Regions from separate parts of the Streptomyces sp. NPDC005281 genome, predicted to be linked through region 3. Evidence: riboswitches for the same ligand, from Rfam matches in the RefSeq annotation. Region 3 holds a riboswitch; each other region holds the start of a gene.
The links. A riboswitch is a leader RNA that binds a small molecule or an ion and turns the genes downstream of it on or off. The one in region 3 is predicted to bind cyclic di-AMP.
Positions count from the first base shown of each region.

Region 1 (4,668 bases), on a different contig from region 3:
GGCCCGTCCCCGCGCGCAGCGCGCGCAGTTCGGCACCCAGCTTGCGGCGGCGCACCGCGGGACCGTGCTGCATGTCCGTTCTCCTTACTCCTTCCAAGTCGCCCGAATACGCTCTGCCGACGCAGAGTTCACCGCATCGAGCGACAGATATATGCATTCCTCGGTGGATCGCACCCGCGACCGGCCCGGTAATGGCAGTCTGGCGCAAGCACCAGTCCGGGACCGTACTCGAACCAAACGCTCGGTGTCGGGTTCCGGTCCCGTGGGAAAGGGACGAACGTCGCCATGGCAGACCATCAGGAAGCATCCGTCACACTGCCGAGCGAACCGGCCTCGGTTTCCGTGGCCCGTAAATTCGTCGCCGAAGTACTGGCCGAATGGGGCCTGCCGCGTGACAGCGAAGTCGCCGAGACCGTGCGCCTGATCGTGTCCGAACTGGCCACCAACGCCGTCCAGCACACATTCGGGCAGTCGCCCACGTTCACGGTCGGGGTGTGCCTCGAACGGGAGGAGCGGCTGCGCATCGGCGTCACCGACAGCCATCCGCGCTTTCCGAAGCGACTGCCCGCGGCCGTCCAGCAGGACAACGGCCGCGGCATGGTCATCATCCGCTGGCTGGCGGCGGAATGCGGTGGCAGGCTCATCGTGCTGCCGACCCGGGAGGGCGGCAAGACGGTCTCCATCGAACTCCCCTGGACGGTCCCGGTCCGGCCGGTGCCCGCCGGGTGGCCTCAGGAGCCCTGAGGCATCTCGTCCCGGCGCCCGCCGGTATCCGGCCGGGCGCCACCGGCCCGATGGCGCCCGGCCCGCCCGAAGGCGCCGCGCAGCAGGGCGCGGAACGCGTCGGCCGCCGGTGCCGTCACATCCGTCCGGTGGACGACCGAGATCGTGCGGCGCAGATCTCCCGGCTCCAGCAGCCTGGTGCCCACCGGAGTCGTCGCCGTCGCCGCCACCATCTCCGGCACGACCGCGACCCCGAGCCCGGCGCTGACCAGCGCGCACACCAGGGCGTACACCGGGGTCTCGACGAGGACCGCGGGTGTGGCCCCCGCCCCGGCGAGCGCGGCCTCCACACCCTGGCGGGGAGGGTGGTCCGGGGCCATGCTGATCAGCGGCTGCCCGGCGAGCTCGGCGAGCGGCAGCCGCGCCGAACCGCCGGCGAGAAGGTGACCGGGGGCGGTCACCAGCACCAGTTCCTCGACCAGCACCGGCTCGATGCCGACGGACGACGGGAGCGGTACCGGCGGGGCGGGCTGATAGGCGTGCGTGAGCGCCAGGTCCACCTCGCCGGCCGCGACCGCGGCGATCCCGTGCGGCGGCTCGTAGTCGGCGACCGCGAGCGCCACGTCCGGGTGGGCCCGGCGGAAGGCGCTGAGGACGGGCGGGAGCAGATGGATGCCCGCCGTCTGGAAGGTGCCGAGTCGCAGCGTGCCGCCCGACAGTCCCGTCAGCCGGGCCAGTTCGTGCCGGGCCAGCTCCATCTCGTCGAGGACCCGGCGGGCCCGTACGACCAGCAGTTCACCCGCTCCGGTGAGCCGGGTCCCGCGATGGGAGCGCACCAGCAGCGTCGCCCCCGCCTCCCGCTCCAGCTTCGCCACCTGCTGGGACAGCGCGGGCGGGCTGTATCCGAGGCGCTCGGCTGCCCGGGTGATCGATCCCGCCTCGGCGATCGCCACCAGTGCCGCGAGCCGCGTCGGGTCGTACATCGCGCGCCTCCCGGGCCCGGCGGTGTCCGGCCGGGTGTTAACGATCGCTTAAGACCGACCCAGGATATTCGACATACCTGCTGAAGGCCCGTCCCGGGCAGTCTGGGGGCCATGGACGCTCAGCTCATCGCCTTCACGGGCGTCGCCGCCGGCATGGTCGCCATGCCGGGCGCGGACTTCACCGTCGTCGTACGCAACGCGCTCGTGTCCCGCCGGACCGGGGTCGCCTGCGCCCTCGGCATCGCGGGCGGGCTGCTGCTCCACACCGCGCTCGCGGTCGCCGGGGTCGCCGCCGTCCTGACGGCCGTCCCGGCGCTCTTCCGGACGCTCCAACTGCTCGGTGGGGTCTACGTGCTGTACCTGGGCCTGCGCACGCTCCGCTCGCTGGGCCGTCCGAGTGACGTGGCGTCCGACGGGACGGGGCCGGGTCCGCACGGCACGGAAGCGGAGGCGACGGACTCCGGCGCGGGCCTGCGCGGGACGGCGGCGGAGCCGGGTTCGGACGCGGTTCGGCGCGCGGCGACGACGCGTCGGGCGGCGGGGCGCGCACGCCCGCTGCGGCAGGGCTTCGTCACCAACGCGCTCAACCCGAAGGCGCCCATCACGTTCCTGAGCCTGCTGCCGCAGTTCGTGCCCGCGGGCACGCCGGCGATGCCGCGGACCCTGCTGCTCGCGCTGATCGTGGTCGTCCTGGCCCTGCTGTGGTTCCCGGCGGTCGCGCTTCTGGTGGACCGGCTCGGGCGGTGGCTGCGCGAGCCGCGGGCCGCGCGCGCCGTGGCCGGGCTCACCGGCGGCGCCCTCACCGTGCTGGGCCTCGTCCTGGTGCTGGATCCCCTGAGGAGCTGAGAGGGCGTCACAGCGGCCGTGGGGGCCCGCGGCGGGCCGTGGGAGGGCCCGCGCCGGGGCGGCGAGGGTCCGCCGCCCCGGGGCTGAGGATCAGCCGACCCTGCCGTACCAGACGCTTCTCGTCCAGATCCTCTCGAGCTTCACCACTTCCCCGGTCTTCGGGGAGTGCCAGATCTTTCCCTTCCCGGCGTAGATGCCGACGTGGTACACGTTCCGGCCCGAGTGGAAGAACACGAGGTCACCGGCCTTGCGGTGCGAGGCCGAGACATGGTGCGTCTTGTTGTACTGCGCCGCGGCCGTACGAGGCAGCGTCTTGCCCGCCTTCTTGTACGAGTAGAGCGTGAGCCCGGAGCAGTCGAAGCGGTGCGGTCCGGTGGCGCCCCACTGGTAGGGGGAGCCGTGCTTCGACGCCGCGACCTGGAGTGCCCGCGTCGCGAGCGTGGCCGCCTCGGCGTCGGGTGCGACGCCGGGGACCACGAGGCTGCCGCCCACCGCGGCAAGGGTGAGGGCCGAGGCCGTACCGGCCCGGGTCCACAGCGACGGGACACGATTGAGCGCAGTCATGCGCAACCCTTCGTCAGCCGCCTGTGAAGGATGACCTGTCGGATTCGGGCTGGCGAAGTTGCCCGGCCGCTGCTGCGGCTTCACCCCAAGGACCGCCCGGAACTGTTCCGGCGGACCGTCTAGCTGGGTCCTCCACTCCTGCCGATCCACTTCTGTCGACCGGGCATCCGGGCGGCGGCAGGACTCGGCGTCCGCCCGGACCGCCCCGCCGCTGTGGCGGGGGCTTGTCGTCGGAAGGGATCTTCACTCATGGGAGTCGGAAAATCCGAGCGGAACCGGCGTTTTGTGGGCTTACTCACCACTCACCTGTTCGGGTGAACAACCCCCCGTTCGAGCGCGTGTTGGGGATGCCGGCGGGGCCCGTACCTGCGGTGAAAGGCTTCATCCGGCCTTTCTGAACCGCGTGTTGCGCAACTCGGAGGGGTCGTAGAAAGGTTCCCTGAATACGCCATCGGTGGGTACACCATCCGGTCCGTTTGAGTCGTGGTCCGGGCATCACGGGGTCGCGGCGCACACCGGTGCCGTGGTGCGGGTCCGTCAACTTCCCGGCTCGGGCGGCACGGTGACCCTGGCGGCCCGCCGTTCTCCGCCGAGCACCCGCAGAGCCTGGGCCAGCGTCGGGGCGTGCACCTCGTTCTCGCCGCGCTGGTGCATCAGCGTGAGAGCGTCCCGCAGGGCCTCCGCCTTGCCGACCAGAGCCTGAGCCGCCCTCAGGCCGCGATAGGTGTCTCCGGGGCGGGAGGGGTTGATACGGCCGACCAGGTCGACCACGTCGAGATAGCGGTCGATCAGCTCGGCCTCGGCGCGGGTCAGCGCCGGCAGCGGAGGGAGGTCCGGGATCATCGGCCGCTCACCTCGCGCCCGGCGTCCGGCGCGCGGCCCCGCGGCTCGGCACGATCAGGTCGATCAGGCCGTAGGCCAGCGCCGCCGGAGCGTCGAGGACCTTGTCCCGCTCGATGTCCGCGGCGACCCGCTCCGGGCTCTGTCCCGTGTGCCGTACGAGCATGTCCTCCAGGATCTCGCGGGTGCGGACCAACTCCTCTGCCTGGATCGCCAGGTCGCTGGTCCGTCCCTGGACCGGCTCCGGGATCGACGGCTGCCGGAGGAGGACGCGGGCTCCCGGCAGCGCGAGCCGCTTGCCCGGGGTGCCGGCGGCCAGCAGCACCGCGGCGGCCGACTCCGCCCGGCCGAGGCAGACCGTCTCGACGTCGCAGGTCACGAACCGGATCGTGTCGTAGATCGCCGTCATCGCGCTGAAAGAGCCGCCGGGGGAGTTGACGTAGAGCGAGATGTCCTGCTCAGGGGCCTGGTGTTCGAGGTACATGAACTGCGCCATCACGTCGTTCGCCGAGGTGTCGTCGATCGGCGTCCCCAGGAACACGATCCGTTCGGCGAGCAGCTTCGAGTACGGATCCAGGGTCTGCTGCCCCGTACTCGTGCGCTCGGTGAACTCGGGCAGGACATAGCGGGCGGACGGGCTGTCCATGGCGCGCCTCCTCGGATCGACGTCTGTAAAAAATGTACAGGACGTACGTCGTCGTGGAAGAGCGTC
Region 1 is NZ_JBEXGX010000007.1:127,256-131,923, forward strand. Features, by position in the region: gene ABZV42_RS12655 (helix-turn-helix transcriptional regulator) at 1-73, opposite strand, end outside; gene ABZV42_RS12660 (ATP-binding protein) at 286-744, shown strand; gene ABZV42_RS12665 (LysR family transcriptional regulator) at 732-1,706, opposite strand; gene ABZV42_RS12670 (LysE family translocator) at 1,818-2,552, shown strand; gene ABZV42_RS12675 (C40 family peptidase) at 2,643-3,116, opposite strand; cyclic di-AMP (ydaO/yuaA leader) riboswitch at 3,120-3,316, opposite strand; gene ABZV42_RS12680 (hypothetical protein) at 3,654-3,959, opposite strand; gene ABZV42_RS12685 (ATP-dependent Clp protease proteolytic subunit) at 3,967-4,602, opposite strand.
Region 1: another riboswitch for cyclic di-AMP. It lies ahead of ABZV42_RS12675 (C40 family peptidase); the one in region 3 lies ahead of ABZV42_RS22745 (NlpC/P60 family protein).

Region 2 (4,668 bases), on a different contig from region 3:
GGTGGGACCACTGGCTCAAGGACAAGGAGACGGACGCGCTCTCCGTCCCCCTGCTGCGCTCGTACGTGATGGACGCGCATCCTCCGGCGACCGTGTACGCGCGGATCCCCGGCCGCTGGGTGGGCGACCCCGCCTGGCCCTCACCCTCGGTGACCCCGGTCGCGTACGCGCTCCAGGGCACCCCGGTGCCGGTGCGGTCCCCGCAGCACACGGGGGTCGACGCGGGCCGCCTCTTCCCCTTGGGCGACGACGGCGACCTGCCGCCGGACCAGCGGGAGGAGGACGCGCGGTCGGCCTGCTTCGAGTTCCAGGTGACGGAGGAGACCTGGGTGCTGGGCCGCCCCCGGGTCAATCTGCGGCTGACGTCCGCGTCACCCAGGGGGCAGGTGATCGCCCGGCTCTGCGATGTGGCGCCGGACGGAGCGTCCACGCTGGTCACCCGGGGCGCCCTGAACCTGTCGGCGCGCCAGGGCCCCGAACAGGCTGTGCCCTGGAAACCGGGCACCGCGGAGAACGTGGTGCTCGACCTGAACGCCATCGGCTACGCGTTCCCGGCAGGCCACCGCATCCGGCTGGGCGTCTCCTCCGCGTACTGGCCCTGGATCTGGCCCCAGCCGGGCTCGGAGGCGGGCTTCACCCTGGAGCCGATCGGCAGCGTCCTCGAACTCCCGGTACGGACACGGGAGTCGGACCCCTCGATCACCTTCGGGGAGCCGGAGGAGTACGAACCCCTCGGCGTGACCGTCTCCGAGACCCTGGACGAGTCCCGGCCGCGGCGCCTGGTCCTGCGCGACGTGGCCGCGGAGACCTGGCGCCTGGAGACCGACCCGGGCCACGGCGGCACCCACGTCCATCCCGACGGCCTCGAATACACGGAGGAGGCCCGGGAGACGTACACGATCGACTCACCGGACCCGCTGTCCGCCGGCGCCCGCTCGGCGTGGTCGATCCGGCTGCACCGCCCGGACCTGCCGTGGGACGCCCGAGTCGAGACGGTCTCCGCACTCACCTGCGACGCGCGGGACTTCATCACGACCGACGAACTCGTCTGCAAGGACGGCGGCGAGGTCGTCTTCCACCGGACCTGGGAGAAGAGAATCCCGCGCACGGCCGGCTGACCGAGCCGACACGAGCCACAGGCAAGGGAGTTCGCGTTCCCTCGCTCGCGTGCACACCGAACGCCGTTGAAAAGAGCCGCACTTCACCTGGCGTCCGCCTGGGTTCGGCTCGCTTCCGGCCGGCGGTCCCGCCCGGACGGCTCGGGCCCCGGACGGGGCCCGCCCCGACGTGTCCCACGCCACAATTCCCGTCGCGTCAGGGGCCGATCGGCCCCCTCCGAAGAGCCCGCCGGCGCTCACCGACCCACGCCTGATGCCCGATTTACCCCTCATGCCGCCTTAATGCTCTTTGGTCTCGTGAGTTGAGTCACCGGCGTGCCGCACCGCCGCCGCGCACCGTTCTCGACCCAACCCCTTCGCCAAAGGCAAGTTGAGGATCCAATTCCGGCACAATCGGACTTTTTACCCTCGCCTTAACCAGGCGAAAGCGATCTTCGCGGTCAAATCTCGTCTTGTTTCGGACATGTGCTCTCGCATACGTTCTGGTCGACCCCGGGCGGATCGCCGAATCCTGCCGCCGCCCGGCAACCCATCGACCCACGCCACGGCAGGAGCGGGGGAACCACAGGTAAGCCGCCGATCCGTACATACCGGACCGGCTTGGGGTGAAGCCGCGCTCACAGCGCGGCCGGGCATCTCCCGCCCGAACCCGACAGCTCACCTCGCAGGCGTCGGAGAGGAAATTCGCCATGCCCGTACGAGCCAAGCACCGTCGCATGAAGACCAACGTCATCACCCGGGGCATGATCGCCGCCGGAACGGGCGGCATCGCCCTCGCCCTTCCGCTCGTGAGCGCGACCGGCGCCAGCGCCGCCACTCCGGCGCAGGCCCCCCAGGTCGCGAAGACCGCCCACACCGCGGTGGTCCCCAACGTGCAGCTCGTCACCTACAAGGTGGTCGCCGGCGACACCCTGTCCAAGGTGGCGCAGAAGTACCCCAAGAGCGGCGGCTGGAAGAAGCTGTACACGGCGAACCGCGCGGTCATCGGCGACAACCCCGCCCTGATCCGTCCGGGCCTGAAGCTGACCGTCGGCACGAAGTCGCTGGGGTCGACGACCGTCCGCACCACGGCGAAGACCACCGCCACCGCCACCGCCGCCGTCGCCAAGTCCAAGGTGACCACCGCCACCCAGGCCTCCGTCAAGTCGTACAGCAACAACCTCGACGGCTGGATCAAGCAGTCCCTGGACGTCATGGCCAAGGCGGGCATCCCCGGCAGCTACGACGGCATCTACCGCAACGTGATGCGCGAGTCCTCCGGCAACCCCAACGCCATCAACAACTGGGACTCCAACGCCGCCGCGGGCATCCCCTCCAAGGGCCTGCTCCAGGTCATCGACCCCACGTTCCAGGCGTACCACGTCTCGGGCACGTCGATGAACATCTACGACCCGGTCGCGAACATCACCGCCGCCTGCAACTACGCGGCCAAGACCTACGGCTCCATCGACAACGTCAACGGCGCCTACTGATCCACCCCGCACCCCCGTTTCTCACCGCACCCGCCGACGGCGCCTTCTCGGACCGTCGGCGGGTGCGGTTGCGTCGTGGCCCGGCGCGCGTGTCGGACGCGTCGCCGGGCGGGCGACGACGCGCACCGGCGGAGTGCGGGCTGACGGGTGTGCGCGGGCAGGCGCGCGAACAGGTGCGCGCGGGCAAGCGTGCGGGCGGGTGCGGCGGTGGCGCTAGAAGCCGAAGAGGCGCTCCAGGACCACCGCGATTCCGTCGTCCTCGTTCGACAACGTGACCTCGTCGGCCACCGCCTTCAGTTCCGGATGCGCGTTGGCCATCGCCACACCTCGGGCCGCCCAGTCGAACATCGGGATGTCATTGGGCATGTCACCGAAGGCCAGCGTCGCGCACGGGGTGAGACCGAGGTGCGCCGCGGCGAGAGCGAGGCCCGTCGCCTTGGTCACCCCGCATGGCTGGAGTTCGACGGTGCCGGGCCCGGACATGGTCACCGTCGCCAGCGAACCGACCACTCCCCGTGCCGCTGACGCCAACTCGTCGTCGGACAGGGACGGGTGGCGCAGCAGCACCTTGCTGATCGGCTCCGCCCAGAGGTTGTCCCGGCGTGGCACCCGCACCGCCGGCAGTGTCGGATGCGGCATGACGTACCCCGGCTCGATGAGCGTCAGCCCGTCCACCCCGTCCTGGTCGACCGCCGCGTACAGCATCCCGACCTCCGCCTCGATCTTGCCGAGCGCCGTCTCCGCCAGCTCTCTGTCCAGGGTCACCGACCACAGCATGCGGTCGGTGCCGGCGTCGTAGAGCTGCGCCCCCTGCCCGCACACCGCCAGTCCCTCGCCGCCGAGTTCATCGAGAAGCGGGCGCACACGCGGTGCGGGTCGGCCCGTGACCACGAGATGGCGGGCACCTGCCCGGGTCACGTTCGCCAACGCGGCGCGTGACCGGTCGGAGAGTGTGTCGTCGCCGCGCAGCAGCGTTCCGTCCAGGTCAGTGGCGATGAGTGAATATGCAGTCGGAGCGGCCATGATCCGAAGAATACGGATCCGACGACTCATCGGCCCGGCGTGAACCGGACGACGTCCGGTATCCCGTCAGCAACGCCGTTCACCGCACGGCGGTAAGCGCGTTGCGACCGATTCGGATCACCCAGGCTCCGCTTCCGCCCACACCGACTTTCCCGAACACGACCGACCACAACACCCCAACGCCCCCTGCATGAAGGGCAACCAGCACCTCTGCCTCGACAACACCCAGGCAGGGCAGCCGATTTCACGGTCCCGCACTCGCCGAACCGCCCGGCCGGAGTCGGACTCCACCCCGCCTGCGAGGCACGTCACGGGCCCGGCGAGACCGCCGCGAGCAGTCCGGAACAGCACGGCTCAGGACACGAGCGAACAGCACGCCCCGGAACCCGAGCCGTACATCAAGGGCCGGGAACCGACGAGCCGTACCGAGCACCCGATTTCGGCGCACCACCGCTCACGGGCCGCCCGGCACGGGCCCGGTACCTGTGCCGGTGTCTGTGCCGGTGGCGGTAGCGGCGGTGGCGGTGGCGATGTCTGGGCCGGTGCCGAACGGAGCCCAATGCGACGGTTTCCGAGAGGCGTCGAGCCGGAATCGCCGCGTCCGATATGGCCAATTCGGACATTGCAAACCCTTTAGGCCCTGCCGCAGCGGGGTCCCTCCCCCGTAACGTGTGCCCCGACCACATGAAACACGTGGAACGCATGGATCACATGGCGAGTACGAACCCGAAAGCGAGGCACCAACCGATGCCCCCCTTCGATGTCCCCGAGGGCGATCCCTTCGGCCCGCACAACCTGCCGTACGGCGTATTCTCCCTGACCGACCAGGCCGGCGACCCCGAGCGGCGCGTCGGCATACGGCTCGGCGACCACGTACTCGACGCGGGCGCCGCCGCCCGCTCGCTCGGCTCCCCCTACGCCGGGCTCCTCGCACAACCCTCCCTGGATCCGCTGCTCGCCGCGGGGCACACCGCCTGGTCCGATGTCCGGCGCGCGCTGACGGCCTGGGTGACCGTCCCGGCCCACCGGGAGACGCTCGCTCCGCATTTCCACCC
Region 2 is NZ_JBEXGX010000035.1:43,631-48,298, reverse strand. Features, by position in the region: gene ABZV42_RS35050 (CocE/NonD family hydrolase) at 1-1,118, shown strand, start outside; cyclic di-AMP (ydaO/yuaA leader) riboswitch at 1,649-1,804, shown strand; gene ABZV42_RS35045 (transglycosylase SLT domain-containing protein) at 1,808-2,590, shown strand; gene ABZV42_RS35040 (Cof-type HAD-IIB family hydrolase) at 2,804-3,613, opposite strand; gene fahA (fumarylacetoacetase) at 4,361-4,668, shown strand, end outside.
Region 2: another riboswitch for cyclic di-AMP. It lies ahead of ABZV42_RS35045 (transglycosylase SLT domain-containing protein); the one in region 3 lies ahead of ABZV42_RS22745 (NlpC/P60 family protein).

Region 3 (4,668 bases):
AGATGGGTCGCCGGGATCTCCTCCAGGAAGCGGGAGGGCGGGTTGTACGAGGGCTGTCCCCACGCGCTGCGCATCGAGGAGCGGGTGAGGTAGAGCCGCTCCCGCGCGCGTGTGATGCCGACGTAGGCCAGGCGCCGCTCCTCCTCCAGTTCCTTGGCCTGTCCGAGCGCGCGCATGTGCGGGAAGACGCCGTCCTCCATGCCGGTCAGGAAGACCACGGGGAATTCGAGGCCCTTGGCGGTGTGCAGGGTCATCAGGGTGATGACGCCGTTGCCGTCCTCCTCGTCCGGGATCTGGTCGGAGTCGGCGACGAGCGCGACCCGCTCCAGGAACGCGGAGAGTCCGCCCGGGTTCTCGCCCTCGCCGGTCTCCTGCTCGAACTCCAGGGCCACGGCGGCGAGTTCCTGGAGGTTCTCGATCCGGGTCTCGTCCTGGGGGTCGGTCGAAGCCTGCAACTCGGCGAGATAGCCGGTGCGTTCGAGGACGGCCTCCAGGATGGTCGCCGGGCCCGCGCCGGACTCGACGATCGTACGGAGGTCCTCCATCAGCGTGTTGAACCGCTTGACCGCGTTCGTGGAGCGCGCGGCCATGCCGTACGCCTCGTCGACGCGGCGCAGCGCCTGCGGGAAGCTGATCTTCTCGCGCTGCGACAGGGCGTCGATCATCGCCTCGGCGCGGTCGCCGATCCCGCGCTTGGGCACGTTCAGGATGCGGCGCATCGGGACGGAGTCCTCGGGGTTGGAAAGCACCCTGAGGTACGCCAGGACGTCCCGGACCTCCTTGCGCTCGTAGAAGCGGACGCCGCCGACGACCTTGTAGGGCAGGCCGACGCGGATGAAGATCTCTTCGAAGACACGGGACTGCGCGTTCGTACGGTAGAAGACCGCGACGTCGCCGGCCCTGGCGTCGCCCGCGTCGGTGAGACGGTCTATCTCTTCGGCGATGAACTGGGCCTCGTCGTGCTCGGTGTCCGCGACGTAGCCCGTGATGTTCGAGCCGGCGCCCGCGTTGGTCCACAGGTTCTTGGGGCGACGGGACTCGTTGCGCTCGATGACCGCGTTGGCGGCGGACAGGATCGTCTGCGTGGAGCGGTAGTTCTGCTCCAGGAGGATCGTCGTCGCGTTCGGGTAGTTCTCCTCGAACTGGAGGATGTTGCGGATGGTCGCGCCACGGAAGGCGTAGATCGACTGGTCCGCGTCACCCACGACACACAGCTCGGCCGGGGGCAGGTCGAACTCGCCGGGCGGTACGTCCACGGGGTGCTCGGAGGTGCCCACGAGCTCCCGGACCAGCGAGTACTGCGCGTGGTTGGTGTCCTGGTACTCGTCGACCAGGACGTGCCGGAAGCGGCGGCGGTAGTGCTCGGCGACGTCCGGGAAGGCGCGCAGCAGGTTGACCGTGGTCATGATCAGGTCGTCGAAGTCGAGCGCGTTGGCCTCGCGCAGCCGCGACTGGTACATCGCGTACGCCTGGGCGAGGGTCTTCTCGAAGCCGTCGGTGGCCTGGGCGGCGAAGTCCTCCTCGTCGATCAGCTCGTTCTTCAGGTTCGAGATCTTGGCGCTGAACGACTTCGGCGGGAAACGCTTCGGGTCGAGGTCGAGATCACGGCAGACGAGCGCCATCAGCCGCTTGGAGTCGGCGGCGTCGTAGATCGAGAACGAGGAGGTGAAACCGAGCCTCTTGCTCTCGCGGCGCAGGATGCGGACGCAGGCGCTGTGGAAGGTCATCACCCACATCGCGTTGGCACGGGGGCCGACGAGCGCCTCGACGCGCTCCTTCATCTCGCCCGCGGCCTTGTTCGTGAAGGTGATCGCGAGGATCTGGCCGGGGTGAACGCTCCGCTCGCCGAGCAGATGCGCGATCCGGTGGGTGAGCACCCGGGTCTTGCCGGAGCCGGCGCCGGCCACGATGAGCAGCGGGGAGCCGGAGTGGACCACGGCGGCGCGCTGGTTCTCGTTCAGTCCGTCCAGCAGGGCCGCCGGGTCCACGGCGGGCCTGGGGGCGCCGTCGCGGTAGTACGCGTCCCGGTTCGGCGGCATGTCGAACTTCCCGCCGAACAGATCGTCCGGAACCTGCTCCGGTACGTGATCGTCCTCGGGCGGCGGCGGGTGTTCTTCCTCGTGGGCCGCGGAGGGCTTGAGGTTCGCCAGGAAGCTGTCGTCAAAGAGGCTGCTCATCGCTCTCCGAGTCTAGGCCGCCCCACCGACAGCCCGCCGCCACCCGGAGAACTCGACGGGCAGTCGTGACAGGACTCTCCCGGACCATGACCATGTGCGATCGATCGATCACCGAAGGTCAAGCCGAGGGCAAAGTGGTCGGATTGGCGCGATTGGCACGCGGAATGCGGCGGGTGCGGCCAAGGTCACGAAAATGTATCGGGCATATCGCACATCAACCTTCACATGGGCCACACCGGTTGGCTAGCGTGCCGGAAGGCCACTCGACCACAACCGGCGAACGTCGCCGGGCCGAGCGGCCTCCGCCGATTCCGTACGCCGCGAGGCCGCCGGAGCCGGGGACCCACCGACCTTGGGGTGAATCGGTCCAACCGCCTTGTGGGGCAAGGACCGTAGGGCAACCTTCCGGAACCACCCGCCCGAACCCGACAGCTAACTCGGCAGGCGGATGACGGAAGGAGTCGCCTCTCTTGGCGTCGCACCGCAAATCGCGTCCTTCGGGTACGCGCATCGCAGGCATACGGACCCCGGCCCTCGCCACGGCGGCCCTCACCTCCGTGGCCCTGCTCTCCCAGACCGCCAACGCGGCCCCCTCGGCCGAACCCAGGCCCCGCATCGAAGAAGTCTCCAAGAAGGTCGACGACCTCTACCACCAGGCCGAGACGGCCACGAACAAGTACAACGCGACCCGGGAGAAGACCGCCGAGCAGCGCAAGCGCGTCGACACCCTGCTGGACGACGTCGCCCAGCGCACCGAGAAGCTCAACACCGCTCGCGAGGAACTGGGTTCGTTCGCCGCGGCGCAGTACCGCACCGGGGCCGCCGCGCCCGACACCGCGACCCTCCTGCTCGCGGACAACCCGCAGGACTATTTCGACCAGACCCAGTTGATGAGCCGCCTGACGTCCCGCCAGAAGGCGTCCGTCGACGACTACATCACCGAGCAGGCCGCCACCACCAAAAAGCGGGCGGAGGCCACCCGGAGCCTGGAGTCGCTGACCGCCACGCAGAAGGAACTCAAGACCTCCAAGGCCGCGGTGCAGCGGAAGCTCACCGAGGCCCGCGACCTGCTCTCGAAGCTGAACGCCGAGGACAAGGCACGGCTGGCGGCGATCGAGAAGAAGAAGCAGGAGCAGGCCGCGGCCAAGGCGGCGGAACTGGCACGGCAGCAGGCCGCCGCCGAGAAGGCCGCCCGGAAGCAGTCTTCGGGCACCTCGACCGGTTCGGCATCCGGCTCGGCGACCGGGTCCTCCGCCGGGTCGGCGACGGGATCGGCGGACACGGACTCCTCGTACACGGCGAAGGCGGCCAAGGCGCTCGCGTTCGCCCGCGCGCAGGTCGGCAAGCCGTACGTCTGGGGCGCCACCGGCCCTGACTCCTACGACTGCTCGGGCCTGACCCAGGCCGCGTGGAAGGCCGCCGGCGTCAGCCTGCCGCGTGTCACCTACGACCAGGTGAACGCCGGCACGACGGTCCCCCTCGCCGACGCCCGTCCCGGCGACCTCGTCTTCTTCTACGACGACATCAGCCACGTCGGCCTCTACATAGGCGACGGCATGATGATCCACGCGCCGAAGCCGGGAGCGTACGTCCGCGAGGAGTCGATCTACTACGGCGGCACGTCGATCATCCACAGCGTGGTGCGCCCCGGGTAGGCCGGGACCTCTCCACGGGGCGCGCTCGCGGGAGCCGAGAGGCCCGCGCGCGTGCCCCGCGCGCTCGCCCCGCCCCGCCCCTCCGCGGCCGCTCACGCACGCTCGCCCGCGACCGGTCCGGATGCCAGGCGCCGGTCCTCCGGATGCCCCGGCGCCGGTCCTCCGGACCAGGCCAAGGACGCGGGGCTCGGCCCGCCCACCCGCGTCCGCACGGCGCCGGGGCTTCCTCCGGTCTGATCCGCAGGACAGGCCCTAGCATCGGGCGCATGCCTGAAACACCGGACATGCCGGACACGTCCTCGTTCCGCACCTGGTGGGCGGGGCGGCCGCCCGCCGCGGGGGCCGCCGTCATGGCCACCGGCATCATCTCGGTCGGGCTGCACCTGACCGGCTACGAGACCCTCTCCCGGATCGCGCTGGTCCTCGCCTCGCTGGCCTGGCTCGGGCTCGCCGCGGACTTCCTCGTCCGCCTGGCGGACGACCGGGAGCAATGGACGCGGCAGGCCGGCACACCTCCCGGCCTCACCGCCGTCGCGGCGACCACCGTACTCGGCACCCGGTTCTCCCTGCTGGGATGGCAGGTGCTCGCCGAGGCCCTGCTCGCGCTGTCGGCCGTGCTCTGGCCGATCCTGCTCGTGGCCGTCGTACGGCATTGGCGGCGCCGCATGGCGGGAGGCGTCTTCCTCGTCTGCGTGGCCACACAGGGGCTCTCGGTTCTCGCCTCGACCATCGCCACCGCCGTGGGCCCGGACTGGCTCGCGCACGCCGCGATGGTGCTGTTCTGGCTCGGGATCGTCTGCTACGGAGTGTGCTTCGCGCACTTCGACCTGTGGGAG
Region 3 is NZ_JBEXGX010000016.1:46,280-50,947, reverse strand. Features, by position in the region: gene pcrA (DNA helicase PcrA) at 1-2,177, opposite strand, end outside; cyclic di-AMP (ydaO/yuaA leader) riboswitch at 2,471-2,640, shown strand; gene ABZV42_RS22745 (NlpC/P60 family protein) at 2,648-3,832, shown strand; gene ABZV42_RS22740 (tellurite resistance/C4-dicarboxylate transporter family protein) at 4,099-4,668, shown strand, end outside.